DNA from 2 places in the Streptomyces sp. NPDC005799 genome. Region 2 is predicted to be linked to the other one. Evidence: riboswitches for the same ligand, from Rfam matches in the RefSeq annotation. Region 2 holds a riboswitch; the other holds the start of a gene.
What was found. Region 2 has a riboswitch for cyclic di-AMP ahead of ABZ453_RS18770 (NlpC/P60 family protein). Riboswitches for the same ligand answer to the same signal wherever they lie in the genome.

Region 1: linked by a shared signal. The riboswitch ahead of ABZ453_RS03785 (NlpC/P60 family protein) and the one ahead of ABZ453_RS18770 (NlpC/P60 family protein) in region 2 are both predicted to bind cyclic di-AMP.

The regions. Positions count from the first base shown of each region.
Region 1 is NZ_JBEXXQ010000003.1:20,189-27,191, forward strand. Features, by position in the region: gene ABZ453_RS03765 (AAA family ATPase) at 1-1,960, opposite strand, end outside; gene ABZ453_RS03770 (TfoX/Sxy family protein) at 2,525-2,857, shown strand; gene ABZ453_RS03775 (LysR family substrate-binding domain-containing protein) at 2,865-3,662, opposite strand; gene ABZ453_RS03780 (DUF5997 family protein) at 3,721-4,125, shown strand; cyclic di-AMP (ydaO/yuaA leader) riboswitch at 4,318-4,483, shown strand; gene ABZ453_RS03785 (NlpC/P60 family protein) at 4,492-6,198, shown strand; gene ABZ453_RS03790 (SDR family oxidoreductase) at 6,546-7,003, shown strand, end outside.
Region 2 is NZ_JBEXXQ010000017.1:106,351-113,353, forward strand. Features, by position in the region: gene ABZ453_RS18760 (M23 family metallopeptidase) at 1-43, shown strand, start outside; gene pcrA (DNA helicase PcrA) at 108-2,594, opposite strand; cyclic di-AMP (ydaO/yuaA leader) riboswitch at 2,835-3,006, shown strand; gene ABZ453_RS18770 (NlpC/P60 family protein) at 3,014-4,168, shown strand; gene ABZ453_RS18775 (tellurite resistance/C4-dicarboxylate transporter family protein) at 4,795-5,790, shown strand; gene ABZ453_RS18780 (hypothetical protein) at 5,768-6,121, opposite strand; gene ABZ453_RS18785 (NlpC/P60 family protein) at 6,536-7,003, shown strand, end outside.

The DNA of each region.
Region 1 (7,003 bases), on a different contig from region 2:
GCTGCAGTTCCCGGGTCCGTACGGCGATCTCCTGGGCCTCGGCGAGGAGTTCGGCGGCGCCCGGGTGGCCGCGACGGGTGCGGACGCGGGCCAGGACGGTCAGCGCGGGGCAACGGGCGGGCAGGAAGTCGTGGATGCCGAACTCGGCGTGCCGTTCGGCGTCCTCCCAGTCGGCGGCGGCCAGTCGCCGGATCGCCAGCTCGACGTGGAGGTAGGTGAGGAAGCCGAGGTGTTCGGCCCGGTCGGCGAGGTCCATGGCCGGGGGCAGATAGCGGTCCGCCTCGCTGTACTGGAGGCTGTCGAGCAGGGTCCAGATGATGTTGGCGTAGGAGCGGCAGGCGTGCTCGACCTCGCCGGCGGCCAGGGCGACCTCCAGGCTCTCCTCCAGCTGCTTGCGTCCGTCGGGGTCGCCGCCCCGCCAGCGGGCCGTCCCCAGGTTGTTCAGGGCGTGCGCGAGAATCGCCTGGTCCTCCGTCTTGCGGGCCAGGACGATGGCCCGCTCGGCGTGGTCGACGGCCTCCGGGTAGCGGTCGGACAGCATGCGCAGCTGGGCGATGTTGCTGACGGCGAGGGCCAGCAGCCGGTCGTCGCCCGCGTGCTCCAGGACGGTGACGGCCTCGCGGGCGGCGTCCTGCGCCTCGTCGGCGTCCCCGGCCCACCAGTGGATACGGGACAGCCAGCGCAGGTCGGCGCCGAGGGCGAGGATGTCGCCGAGCGAGCGGCGCAGCGCCACCGCCTCCCGTTGGGCGGTGACGGCGGCGGCCGAGTCGGCGATGGTGTAGCTCTCGATCGCGTAGCGTTCCAGCAGGTCGGCGAGGTCGGCCGGGCCGTGGCGCCGGCGCCGGCGCAGGACCAGCCGCAGCTGGGCGGCGGCCTCGCGGTGGGCGCCGGCGGAGGCCGCGTCGCGTGCCGCGTCGGGGCCGTAGCGGGCGATGGCGTCCTCGTCGCCGGCCTGGGCGGCGTGGTGCACGATCCGGGCGGCGTCGGATCCGGGGCGGGCGACCAGGGCCGCGAGGACGGTGCGGTTGAGGTCGATACGGCGGGCGGTGGGCACGGAGTCGGCGACCGCGCGGCGGATCAGCTCGTGGCGGAACGCCACCCGTTCCGGTGTCACCGCGAGCAGCCCGCGCTGCTCGGCCTCGGCGAGTACGGTCACCCCGTCGGCCAACAGGGCGTCCACCAGGGGCCGTTCGACCGCCGAGGGGACCACGGCGAGCTGCTCCAGCGCGTCCACGGTGGCGGCGTCCAGGCCCCGCATCCGGGCGAGCACGGCGTCCACGACCGTCGGCGGCACGCCTCCGGTGCCGCCCGCCGCGACGACCTCGGCGACGAAGAAGGGGTTTCCGGAGGTCACCTCGTACACCTGGGCCGCGTCCAGCTCGGCGGTCGCGCTGAGCGTGCGGACCGCGTCGAGGGACAGCCGGGCCAGGGGCAGCCGGTGCACCCGGGGCGCGCGGGAGACCTGCCCGAGGAGATGGCGCAGGGGGTGGCCGCGGCCCAGCTCGTCGTCGCGGTAGGTGAGGACGAGCAGCGCGGGGAGCCGTTCCATGCGCCGGACCAGGAAGCGCAGGGCGTCCAGGGACGCCTCGTCGGCCCAGTGCACGTCCTCGACGACCAGTACGGCGGGATGCGGAGTCACGGCAAGCTCGGCGCGCAGGGCCTCGTAGACGCGGGGACGATCGCCGCCCTCGGTGACGGCGCGGGCCAGCTCGGCACCGACGCTGCCGACGAGGTCACGGAACGGGCCAAGGGGTCGGCGGGTGGCGAGGTCGTCGCACTGGCCGACCAGGACCCGCGCCTCCTCGGGCAACCGTTCCGGAAGTGCTCTGACCAGGCTGGACTTGCCGATGCCGGCCTCGCCGAAGACGAGCGCCACCGAGCCGGCACCGTCCGCCGCCTGACATGCGGCCTCGGCCAGCCGCGTCAGCTCGGCCTCACGCTCGAGGATCCCCCGGTCCACCCGGTCGATTCTGCCACCGACCGCCGATGACGGTACGACTCTCGGGCGGGGGCGGGCCGACAGGCGGGGCGGGCCGACAGGCGGGGCGGGTCCATGGACGGGGGCGGCCCGATGGGCGGGGCGGGCCGATAGGCGGGGCGGCCCGACGGACGGGGACGGGCCCACGCACGGCGGCGGCCCGACGGACGGGGACGGGCCCACGCACGGCGGCGGCCCGACGGCCGGGGACGGGCCCACGCACGGCGGCGGCCCGACGGACGGGGCGGCCCGATGGGCGGGCCGGGGCCGTGGTGGCAAGGTGTCAGCATGTCCTGCGGGCGGCAGGGGGCCGTATCCCCGACGCGGACGCGGCGGCGGTCATTCCACCGCGCCCTCGTCGCCACCGGCTTGTGGCTACGACACGGCGGCCGTCGCGCCACCGTTTCGGCGTCGCCGTGCGGTCCATGCGGACGCGACGCGAGGAGAAGCCCCCGGTCCGACCGGCGGGCCGCCACCGCCCGACCCGGACAGGCGTGCGGGGCCATCCTGGAGTCCTGGGAGTCGGCACACGGAGCGAGGCGTGGCATGGCGTACGACGAAGCGTTGGCCGAGCGGATTCGGCGGTATCTAGGAGCCGATCCGGACATCACTGAGAAGCGGATGTTCGGGGGGCTCGCGTTTCTGCTGCGGGGGAACATGGCGGTGAGCGCGAGTGGCGCCGGGGGGCTGATGGTCCGTGTCGGGCCGGAGGCCACGGACGCGGCGCTGACCCGACCGGGAGCGCGGCTGCTCGACATGACGGGGCGGCCGATGCGCGGCTGGATCGTCGTCGACCCGTCCGCGCTGACGGACGACCGGGTCCTGGGCGCATGGATCGACGAGGGGTACGCCTTCGCCGCGGGGTTGCCGCCCAAGTGAGCCGTTCCTACGAGCGGCGGCCGGGCCTGCCCCGCCTGCCGGGCTTGGAGCCGCCCGCGCGGGGAGCGCGGCCCGGCTGCTTGGCGGGGGCCGGTTTGCGGCGGCCGGAGGACTTCTGCTGCTCCTCCCGCCTCGGCTGCTCCTCCCGCCTGGGCTTCTCCTCCCGGCTCGACTGTTTCTCCTCCGGCTGCTGTTTGCGGCCGCGGGAGCTGTTGACCGTGCGGCCGCGCACGATCCCGATGAAGTCCTCGACCAGGTCGCTGGTCGCTTCCTCGGGCCAGGACAGGGCGACACCGGACTGGGGGGCGTCGACGACCGGGCGGTAGGTGAGGTCCCTACGGTGGTGCAGACGGGCGAGGGACTGGGGGACGACGAGCAGGCCGACGCCCGCCGCGACCAGCTCCACGGCGTCCTCGGTGGTGGCGGGACGCTCGAAGGCGGGTTCACCGGGAGGAGCGTCCCAGTCGAAGACGTCGTCGAGGGGGTGGAAGAGCACCTCGTCGGCCAGATCGGCGAGCGTCACCTCGTCGGCCGCCGTGATCACATGGTCCTTGGGGACCACGACCACCGTCGTCTCGGTGTAGAGCGGGATCGCGCTGAAGAACCCACGGTCGACCGGCAGCCGTACCAGGCCCGCGTCCGCCTGGCCCGCGCGCAGCACCTCGGGCGCCTCGGCGGCCGGTACGGCGATGAGGTGCAAGGGGATCCCGGGCAGCCGCTCGTTCCAGATCCGCACCCACTTGGCGGGCGTCGTCCCCGGGACGTACGCGAGCCGGAACGTGGGGGATGTCTCCGAGCCTGTCACCTGGCCAGGTTACCGGCCGTGGTCGAGGGCCCCGTACCCGGTCGATACCCTGGACCCCATGAAGTCGCACCAGACCGCCCAGACGATGAAGCCCGCGACCGCGGCGAAGAAGCTGGGTGTGTACCTCGAGGCCACCCCCGCCGAGTTCCGTGAGGGTGTCGTCTCGCGCGCCCAGCTCGACCAGCTCCAGGCCGAGCCGCCCGAGTGGCTGCGCGAGCTGCGGGCCAAGGGGCCGCATCCCCGTCCGGTGGTCGCGGCGAAGCTGGGTGTCTCCATCGCGGGGCTGGCGCGCGGCGGGGTGACCGAGCCGCTGACCACCGAGCAGATCGAGGCGCTGAAGCAGGAGCAGCCGGAGTGGCTGGTGAAGGAGCGGGCCACGCAGGCGGAGGTCCGCAAGGAGACGGCGCGGATCAAGAAGCGCGACGCCGAGCGGGCGGTCCGGGAAGACGGTCCGCGGTCCTGAGGCGCCCGCCGTCGCGACGGTCGGTCACGCTCCCGATCCGCTGTGTGCACGGAACCGGCATCTGACGGCTCGTCACGACGAAGGTCACAAAAGCGTATCGGACATTCTGCCCTTCAACCTTCACACCAGCCGCACAAGTTGGCTAGCGTGGGTCCAGGCCACTCGAGTTCCTCCGGCGAACCCCGTCGGGACGCGTGGCCTCCGCCGAGTCCGGTGTCGAACCGGAGCCGGGGACCCAACCGAATCATGGGGTGAATCGGCCCAACCGCCCGCACGGGCAAGGGTCGTAGGGCATGCCTTCCGGATACGACCGCCCGAACCCGACAGCTAACTCGGTAGGCGGAGTACGGAAGGAGTACGGCTCCCATGGCGCCGGATCGACCATCGCGCACGGGCGGCTCCGGCCTCCCCGGGATGCGCAGCTCCACCCTCGCCGCGGCGGCCCTCACCTCGGTGGCCATGCTCTCGCAGAGCGCCGACGCCGTGCCCCTCGCCGGGGAGGACGCCCCCAGTCGGGAGGCCGTCCGGGACCGGGTGAGCAGCCTCTACGACCGGGCCGAGTCCGACACCGGCCAGTGGAACTTCACCCGGCCGACGGTGACCGGCTCGCGAGGACGCGGCGCACCGGCGGGCGGCGGCAGGCGCTCGGACCCCGATCTGGACAACGTGACCCGGCAGTGGTTCGACGCGGCGCGCGCTTCGCTGGGGCCGACGATCCCGGCGATCCTGCCGGCCGACCGCATGCCCGCCCAGCGCACCTCCTCCCCCCGCCCGGCCCCGTCGCTGCCCGCGCGCTCCCCGGAGGCACGGACCGGCTTCGAGCTGGAGGCACCCGGCCGGCCCGTGGCCGAGCTGCCGGCGGGCGGACCGCTCCGTCCGGTCGCCGAGCTGACCGCGGGTGGCGGCACGGCCGCGCTGCCCGCCGTACCGGCGCAGCGGCAGGAGTCCGCCATGGCGGCGGGCGCGACGGGCGGCGAGCCGCGGCAGGCGTCGCTGCGCACGTCCAAGGAGCAGAGCCAGCGCAAGATCGCCGCGGCGAGTGAGCTGCTGTACCGGTACACGGCCCGGCAGACGTCCCTACCCCAGGCGGCGGTCATGTCGCCGACGCCCATGCCGGAGCAGACGGCCGTGATGCCCTCGCCGGCCATGACACCGCAGTCGACCGTCATGTCGCCGACGGCCACGGGGCCACAGGCGACCCTCATGTCCCCGGCGGCCACGACATCCCAGACGGGCGTCATGCCCTCGATGACCATGGCACCGCAGGCCGCCATGCCCTCGATGACCATGGCCGCACCGCAGTCGGCGCTCGCGACTCCTGCGCCGCAGGCGGCTCCGGCGCCCTGGTCGGATCAGGCGAGCCGTGCGACGGAGGAGGCCTGGCGGCTGCAGCAGCCGTCCGTGCTCGACACGGGCGTGCCGGCCAGCGAACCGTGGAGCCTGCAGCAGCCGGCCGTCCCCGACGTGGGTCCGTCCATCACCGACACGGGGGCGCAGCAGCAGCTGACCGCCCTGGACACCGGCACGCAGTGGAGCTTCCAGCAGCCCACCGTCGAGGCGGTCCCGCAGCAGCCGTCCGTCATGGACACCGGTGCGTGGAGCCTGCCCGCCGCGGTCGACTCGAGCCTGCCCGTGTCGGACCAGTGGCGTCGGCTCCAGGAGCCGTCGGTCCTCGACACCGGGGTGCCCGAGGCGCCCGCCGAGCCGCCGGTCGGCACCAAGGCGGACCGGGCCGTGTCCTTCGCCCGGGCGCAGATCGGCAGGCCGTGTCTGTGGGGCGCGGTCGGACCGGAGTCGTACGACAACGCCGGGCTAGCCCAGGCCGCCTGGCGTGCCGCCGGGGTCGCGCTGCCGCGGTCCACGCACGAGCAGGCGAGCACCGGCACGGTGGTCCCGCTCGCCGAGAGCCGTCCCGGTGACCTGATCTTCTTCAACGACAACTTCAGCCATGTCGGCCTCTACACCGGCAACGGTCTGATGATCCACGCCCCCGGACCGGGCGCGGTGATCCGCGAGGAGTCGGTCCACTACGCCGGCGAGGCCGCGATCCGCATAGCGGTGCGCCCCGCGTAGCAGCACACGCTCCACCGAAGAGGCCGTCCACGAACCGTGGGCGGCCTCTTCGGCGTTCGGCGGTCACCGTGTCGCGCACGAGATGGACAGGGTCGGTGAATTCGGCCTTCCCCGGGCAGCCGCTGCGGCTGGACCCCAACACGGCCCGGACCGTGGAGACCTCGGTCCATGTCGCCCTCAACTGGTCGGTGTGCTGAAGTACTTGGAGGACTCGACCCCGACCATTCCCGGGATGACCCATGTCGCGGCCGCCATCCCCGACGCGCAACCGCGACGACACCGGTTACATGCGGGCGTGTGCAGCCGGAGTACGAGCTGAAGCTGCCTCGCTGGTGAAGGATGGCGGCATGAGTGATCAGTACGAGGGGCGGCTGGCCGGGAAGACCGTCGTCGTCACCGGGGCCGCGGGCGGCCAGGGCGAAGCCGAGGTGGAGGCGCTGACCCGGGCCGGTGCCCGGGTGGTGGCCACGGACGTGCGGCCGCAGGGTGACGTGCGGCGGCTGGACGTCAGCAGGGAGAGCGACTGGGCCGCGCTGGCCGCGGAGTTGAAGGAGTCGTACGGCGAGATCCACGGCCTGGTGAACAACGCGGGTGTCATCCGGCGCGAACGGCTCGGTGAGGTGCGGCCGGAGGACTTCGCGCAGGTCCAGGCCGTCAACACCACCGGACCGCTGCTCGGGATCCAGCACCTCGCGCCGCTGATGCCACCGGGCTCCTCGATCGTCAACGTCGGTTCGTCCGCCGCGCTCACCGGCTACTACCCGGTGGCGTACACCGCCAGCAAGTGGGCGTTGCGGGGGCTGTC
Region 2 (7,003 bases):
CCCCCTGCCGTGGCTGCGCAGCCACGGACTGAACCCGACGTAGACAGCCCAACTCTGCGGTGAGCCCCCGCCCTTGGGGTGAACTCAAGGGGCGGAGGCTCAGTCCGTCACAGCTTCTCGACCGGCGCGTACCGCAGCAGCAGCCGCTTCGGCTTGGCGTCGCCGAAGTCGATCGTCGCCTCCGCGTTGCCGCCCGTGCCCTTCACGGCCACGACCGTGCCGAGCCCGAACTGGTCGTGGGTGACCCGGTCGCCGACCGCCAGCGACACCACCGGCTTCTCGGAGGTCCGGCTGGTGGCGAACCCGGGCACCCCCGACGCCGACGAGCGCGAGCGGGAGGACGACAGGGAGGCCGCGACGCCGGACGCCGGTCCCGAGGAGACGGGAGACGTGGCGCCCGTCCGCTTCCAGTCGACGTGCTGCGCCGGAATCTCCTCCAGGAAGCGGGAGGGCGGGTTGTACGACGGCTGCCCCCAGGCGCTGCGCAGCGCGGAGCGGGTCAGATACAGCCGTTCACGCGCGCGCGTGATGCCGACATAGGCGAGCCGCCGCTCCTCCTCCAGCTCCTTGGTCTGGCCGAGCGCACGCATGTGCGGGAAGACGCCGTCCTCCATGCCGGTGAGGAAGACCACCGGGAACTCCAGGCCCTTGGCGGTGTGCAGGGTCATCAGGGTGATGACCCCGGAGCCGTCCTCCTCCTCGTCGGGGATCTGGTCGGAGTCGGCGACCAGCGCGACCCGCTCCAGGAAGTCGGCGAGCCCCGGGGACTCCTCGCCCTCACCGGACTCCTGCTCGAACTCCAGGGCCACGGCCGCGAGTTCCTGGAGGTTCTCGATACGGGTCTCGTCCTGCGGGTCGGTGGAGGCCTGCAACTCGGCGAGGTAGCCGGTGCGTTCGAGCACCGCCTCCAGGACGGTCGCCGGGCCCGCACCGGACTCGACGACCGTACGGAGGTCCTCCATCAGCGTGTTGAACTTCTTGACCGCGTTGGCGGAGCGCGCGGCCATGCCGTACGCCTCGTCGACGCGGCGCAGCGCCTGCGGGAAGCTGATCTTCTCGCGCTGCGAGAGGGCGTCGATCATCGCCTCGGCGCGCTCGCCGATGCCGCGCTTGGGGACGTTCAGGATGCGGCGCAGCGGCACCGAGTCCTCGGGGTTGGCCAGCACGCGCAGATAGGCCAGGACGTCCCGGACCTCCTTGCGCTCGTAGAAGCGGACGCCGCCGACGACCTTGTAGGGCAGGCCGACGCGGATGAAGACCTCTTCGAAGACACGGGACTGGGCGTTCGTCCGGTAGAAGACGGCGACGTCCCCGGCCCTCGCGTCGCCCGCGTCGGTGAGACGGTCTATCTCGTCGGCGACGAACTGGGCCTCGTCGTGCTCGGTGTCGGCGACATAGCCCGTGATGCGCGCGCCCGCGCCGGCGTTGGTCCACAGGTTCTTGGGGCGGCGGGACTCATTGCGCTCGATGACCGCGTTGGCCGCGGACAGGATCGTCTGGGTGGAGCGGTAGTTCTGCTCCAACAGGATCGTCGTCGCGTCCGGGTAGTCCTCCTCGAACTGGAGGATGTTGCGGATCGTCGCCCCGCGGAAGGCGTAGATCGACTGATCCGCGTCACCCACCACGCACAACTCGGCGGGCGGGACGTCGTACTCGTTCGGCGGGACGTCGACGGGGTGCTCGCTGGTCCCCACCAGCTCGCGCACGAGCGCGTACTGGGCGTGGTTGGTGTCCTGGTACTCGTCGACCAGGACGTGCCGGAAACGGCGGCGGTAGTGCTCGGCGACGTCCGGGAAGGCGCGGAGCAGGTTGACCGTCGTCATGATCAGGTCGTCGAAGTCGAGGGCGTTCGCCTCGCGCAGCCGTGACTGGTAGAGGGCGTAGGCCTGGGCGAGGGTCTTCTCGAAGCCGTCGGTTGCCTGGGCGGCGAAGTCCTCCTCGTCGATCAGCTCGTTCTTCAGGTTGGAGATCTTGGCGCTGAAGGACTTCGGCGGGTAGCGCTTGGGGTCGAGGTCCAGGTCGCGGCAGACCAGGGCCATCAGGCGCTTGGAGTCGGCGGCGTCGTAGATCGAGAAGGAGGAGGTGAAGCCGAGCTTCTTGCTCTCCCTGCGCAGGATGCGCACGCACGCGCTGTGGAAGGTCATCACCCACATCGCGTTCGCGCGCGGGCCGACGAGCTGCTCGACCCGCTCCTTCATCTCACCGGCGGCCTTGTTGGTGAAGGTGATCGCCAGGACCTGGCCCGGGTGCACGTTCCGCTCGGCCAGGAGGTAGGCGATGCGGTGGGTGAGGACACGGGTCTTGCCGGAGCCGGCGCCGGCCACGATGAGCAGGGGGGCGCCATGGTGCACGACGGCCGCGCGCTGGTTCTCGTTCAGCCCGTCCAGCAGTGCCGCCGGGTCGATCGCCGGACGGGGGGCGCCGTCGCGGTAGTAGGCGTCCCGGTCCGGCGGCACGTCGAACTTCCCGCCGAACAGGTCGTCCGGAACGGGCTCCGGTGCCTGATCGTCCTCGGGCGGCGGCGGGGGTTCCTCCGCGTGCCCGCGAGGGGCCTGGAGGTCCGCCAGGAAGCTGTCGTCAAAGAGGCTGCTCATCGCTCTCCGAGTCTAGGGCGCCCCACTGACAGCCCGCCGCCGCCCTGAGAACATCGCCCGATCCGATACCCCGCACACGCTCCGTGGCGCGCCATCACCGCACGTGGCCGGGCGGGCGGGGCCGGTCGAAGGTCACGGAAATGTATCGGACAAATCGAACATCAACCTTCACACGGGCCACACGAGTTGGCTACCGTTCGGACGGGCCGTACGACCCCCACCGGCGAACCTCGCCGGGCCGTGCGGCCTCCGCCGAGTCCGGGGCGCCGCCGCGCAGCCGGAGCCGGGGACCCACGAGGACCTTGGGGTGAATCGGCCGACCCCCTTCCGGGGCCCCGGCCGTAGGGCAACCCTTCCGAACCACCCGCCCGAACCCGACAGCTAACCCGGTAGGCGGACGATGGAAGGAGTCGCCGGTCTTGGCGTCGCACCGCAAGACGCGTCCCGCCGTTACGCGCGTAGCAGGCATACGCACCCCCGCTCTCGCCACGGCCGCTCTCACCTCCGTGGCCCTGCTCTCCCAGTCGGCCAACGCCGCCCCCTCGGCCGACGGCGGCCCGAGCCTCGAGGAAGTCGAGAAGAAGGTCGACGACCTGTACCGCCAGGCGGAGTCGGCCACCGAGAAGTACAACGCGGCCACGGAGAAGACGACCAAGCAGCGCAGACGGGTCGACTCCCTGCTCAACGACGTCGCCAAGCGCGCCCAGAAGCTCAACGAGGAGCGCGACCGGCTCGGTTCCTTCGCCGCCGCCCAGTACCGGACGGGTGCCGCCGCGCCCGACACGGCGACCTTCCTGCTCGCCGACTCCCCGCAGGACTACTTCGACCAGACGCAGCTGATGGGCCGGCTGACCGCCCGCCAGAAGAGCGAGGTCGACGACTACTTCACCGAGCAGTCCGCGACGATGCGGAAGCGCGAGGAGGCCTCCCGGAGCCTTGAGACGCTCAGCACGTCGCAGAACGATCTGCAGACCGCCAAGGCCACGGTGCAGAAGAAGCTCTCCGACGCGCGCGAGCTGCTGTCGAAGCTGACGGCCGAGGAGAAGGCGCGGCTCGCGGCGATCGAGGAGAAGCAGCAGCAGGAGGCCGCGCGCAAGGCCGCGGAGCTGGCACAGCAGCAGGCGGCGGCGCGCAAGGCCCAGGAGGAGACCGCGTCCCAGGACGGCACCTCCCCCTCGGACACCGGCACGACGGACACCACGGACTCCTCCTACGCCGCCAAGGCCGCGAAGGCGCTCGCGTTCGCCCGCGCGCAGATAGGCAAGCCGTACGTCTGGGGCGCCACCGGTCCCGGCTCCTACGACTGCTCCGGCCTCACCCAGGCCGCCTGGAAAGCCGCGGGCGTGGACCTCCCGCGCACCACCTACGACCAGGTGAACGCGGGCACCACCGTCTCCCTCGCCGACGCCCAGCCCGGCGACCTGATCTTCTTCTACGACGACATCAGCCACGTCGGCGTCTACATCGGCAACGGCATGATGATCCACGCCCCCAAGCCGGGCGCGTACGTCCGCGAGGAGTCCATCTACTACGCCGGCGAGTCAATCATCCACAGCGTGGTACGCCCGGCGTGAGGCGGTGAGCCGGGGCGCGCGGACGGTCTCGTGCGCCCCGAATGAGGCCGCCGGGCGCACGACGCACTTGGCACGCCACCGGCGGTGGAATGCGGGCGCGTGACAGTCCTGAGCGCCCGCCGACCGAGCGCCCGGCAGGCGTGCGAGGCCGCTTCGCGCGCCGACGCACGGCCGTGGGGTGCGGGCCGCGCAAAACACCTTGGCGCAGCCCCCAGACGTGCTGCAGCGTGCGGCATCGCTTCGCACGCCACCGGGCGGTGGGATGCGCGGCGCGCGAAGGTCTCCGAGCGCCCGCCGACCCAGCGCGTGACAGGCGTGCAGGGCCACTTCGGGCGCCGCCCGGCGGTGGGATGCGCGGCGCGCGAAGGTCTCCGAGCGCCCGCCGGCCCAGCGACCGGCAGGCGTGCGAGGCCCCTTCACGCGCCGGCGCACGGCCGTGGGGTGCGGGGCGCGCAAACTGTTGCGATAGGCGTGGGGTGTCGTTCGTGTGCCGTGGTGCACAACCGCACCTCGGCGCGTAGGCATCGGTCCGCGCCCCTCCCCTGCTCCGCGCGCCCGCGCGTATTTCCCTCCGCCCGCGCGCGTGCCTTCTCGGACTCCGGGCCGGGCTCCCTACCATCGGCCGCATGCCCGGCAGCAGCAGCCCCGTGCCCGACCGCTCCGCTCTCCTCGTGTGGTGGGCGCAGCGGCCGCCCGCGGCCGGGGCCGCCGTCATGGCGACCGGGATCCTGTCGGTCGGGCTTCAGCTGACGGGACACGAGACGGTGTCGCGGATCGCCCTCGTGCTGACCTGCGTGGGGTGGCTGGGCCTGGCGGCGGACTTCGCCGCGCGGCTGCTGTGGGACCGGGAGAGATGGCTGGCGGAGGCCGGGACGCCCGGGTCGCTCGCCGCCGTCGCGGCGACCACCGTGCTCGGCACCCGCTTCGCGGTCCTGGGATGGCAGACCCTCGCGGAGGCTCTGCTCGCGCTGGCGGCCGTACTGTGGCCGGTGCTGCTCGTGGACGTCGTACGGCACTGGCGCAGGCGCATGCCCGGCGCGGTGTTCCTGTGCTGCGTGGCCACCCAGGGGCTCGCCGTGCTCGGCGCCGTGCTCGCGGCCGCGGAGTCGACGGCGTGGCTCGCGCACACCGCGCTCGTGCTGTTCTGGCTCGGGCTCGTCCTCTACGGTCTCGCCTTCGTCCGGTTCGAGCTGCGGCAGGTCGTGGAGGGCGCCGGCGACCAGTGGGTCGCGGGTGGCGCGCTCTCCATCTCGGCGCTGGCCGGCGCGAGCCTCGTGGCCGCGGACAGCCCGCCCCTGTATCTGTGGAGCGGCGACGACCGCGGTGTCCTGCGCACCGTCACCTTCGCACTGCTCGCGCTGGACGCGGCCTGGTACGCCGTACTGCTCGTCGCGGAGGTGATGCGGCCGCGGCCCGCCTACGACGTGCGCCGCTGGGCGACCGTGTTCCCGATGGGGATGACGGCGACGGCCGTCCTGTCGGTCGCCGCCGCCCTGCACGTGCCGTGGCTCAAGGGGCCGGGGCAGGTGTTGCTGTGGATCGCGGTGGCGGCGTGGCTGGCGGTCGCCGCTCAGGCCCTCGCCGCCGCCCTCGCAGGCTTCAGGTCCACAGCACCGCGATGAAGATGTTCGCCGTGGTGAGCGCGCCGACCAGCCCGAACAGGCTCTTGTCCACCTTCTCCTCGTCCCGCTTCACATAGACCAGGCCGAGGATGACGACCAGCAGCGCCAGCTTGACGCCGATCTTGATGTTGTTGACGTGATGGTCGTCGGCCTGGTTGAGCCCGACCAGGATCGCGCCGGTGACCAGCATCGTCAGCGCGCCGTGCAGCATCCCCGGGACGAAGCGGGCCTCACCTCGGCCCATCGCCTTCAGCTGGGTGAGGAAACCGCCGAGGAGCGCGGCGATGCCGACGATGTGCAGGCCGACGAAGAGGTGGATGAGTACGTCCATGAGGCCGGAGCTTAAACAGGGGCGCATGGGGCGTCCGACACCGGCCCGCCTTCCCTGACCCGATCCCGCATATATGCGGCCCATAGCACCTTGCCGCCCGTACGTGTCCCGAAACCGTCACTTCGGTCAGCGTCCTGCGCGAAGTCGACGGTCCCGGATCGCCTTCACGGTCGTATACGGTCACCCGCCGGTCCGCTCGCGGCAGTTCCGCACAAGGCGTTACCCCGCCGACACCGTCAGGTTTAGCGTCCTCCCCCAGGTGACCGGCTCCCCACCGCCGCCCGGGCCAGGGGCGGCAGCCGGCCACCACCGCCGAGAAGGTCCGGCGGCGGGCCGTTCCCCCTGTGCGGGCCGTCGCCGGACGCGTAAGCCGCCTCGGTACGGGGCGGTCGTACGAAAGGACGTGCAGTCCACGTGGCAGCGCACCGCAAGCCCAGTCGGCGTTCGCTCGGCGGCAACACGGCCCGCACCGCCTTCACCATCGCGCTCGCGGGCGCGGCCACCGCCACGGCCTTCGACGGGACCGGACACGCCGAGCCGAAGCTGACGCCGGCGCAGGTCAAGGCGAAGGTGGACAAGCTGTACCAGGAGGCGGAGACCGCCACCGAGAAGTACGACGGGGCGAAGGAGAAGGCGGACGCGGCCGAGAAGCGGCTGTCGGCCCTGCGGGACCAGGCGGCGCGCAAGACGGACAAGCTGAACTCGGCCCGGGACGCGCTGGGTTCGATGGCCGCGGCACAGTACCGGGCCGGCGGCATCGACCCGGCGGTGCAGCTCGCGCTGTCCGACGACCCCGACCGGTACCTCGACGGGGCCGAGTTCGTCGACCGGGCGGGCACCCGGCAGGCGGCGGCCGTGGCGGACGTCCGCAGACAGCTGCTG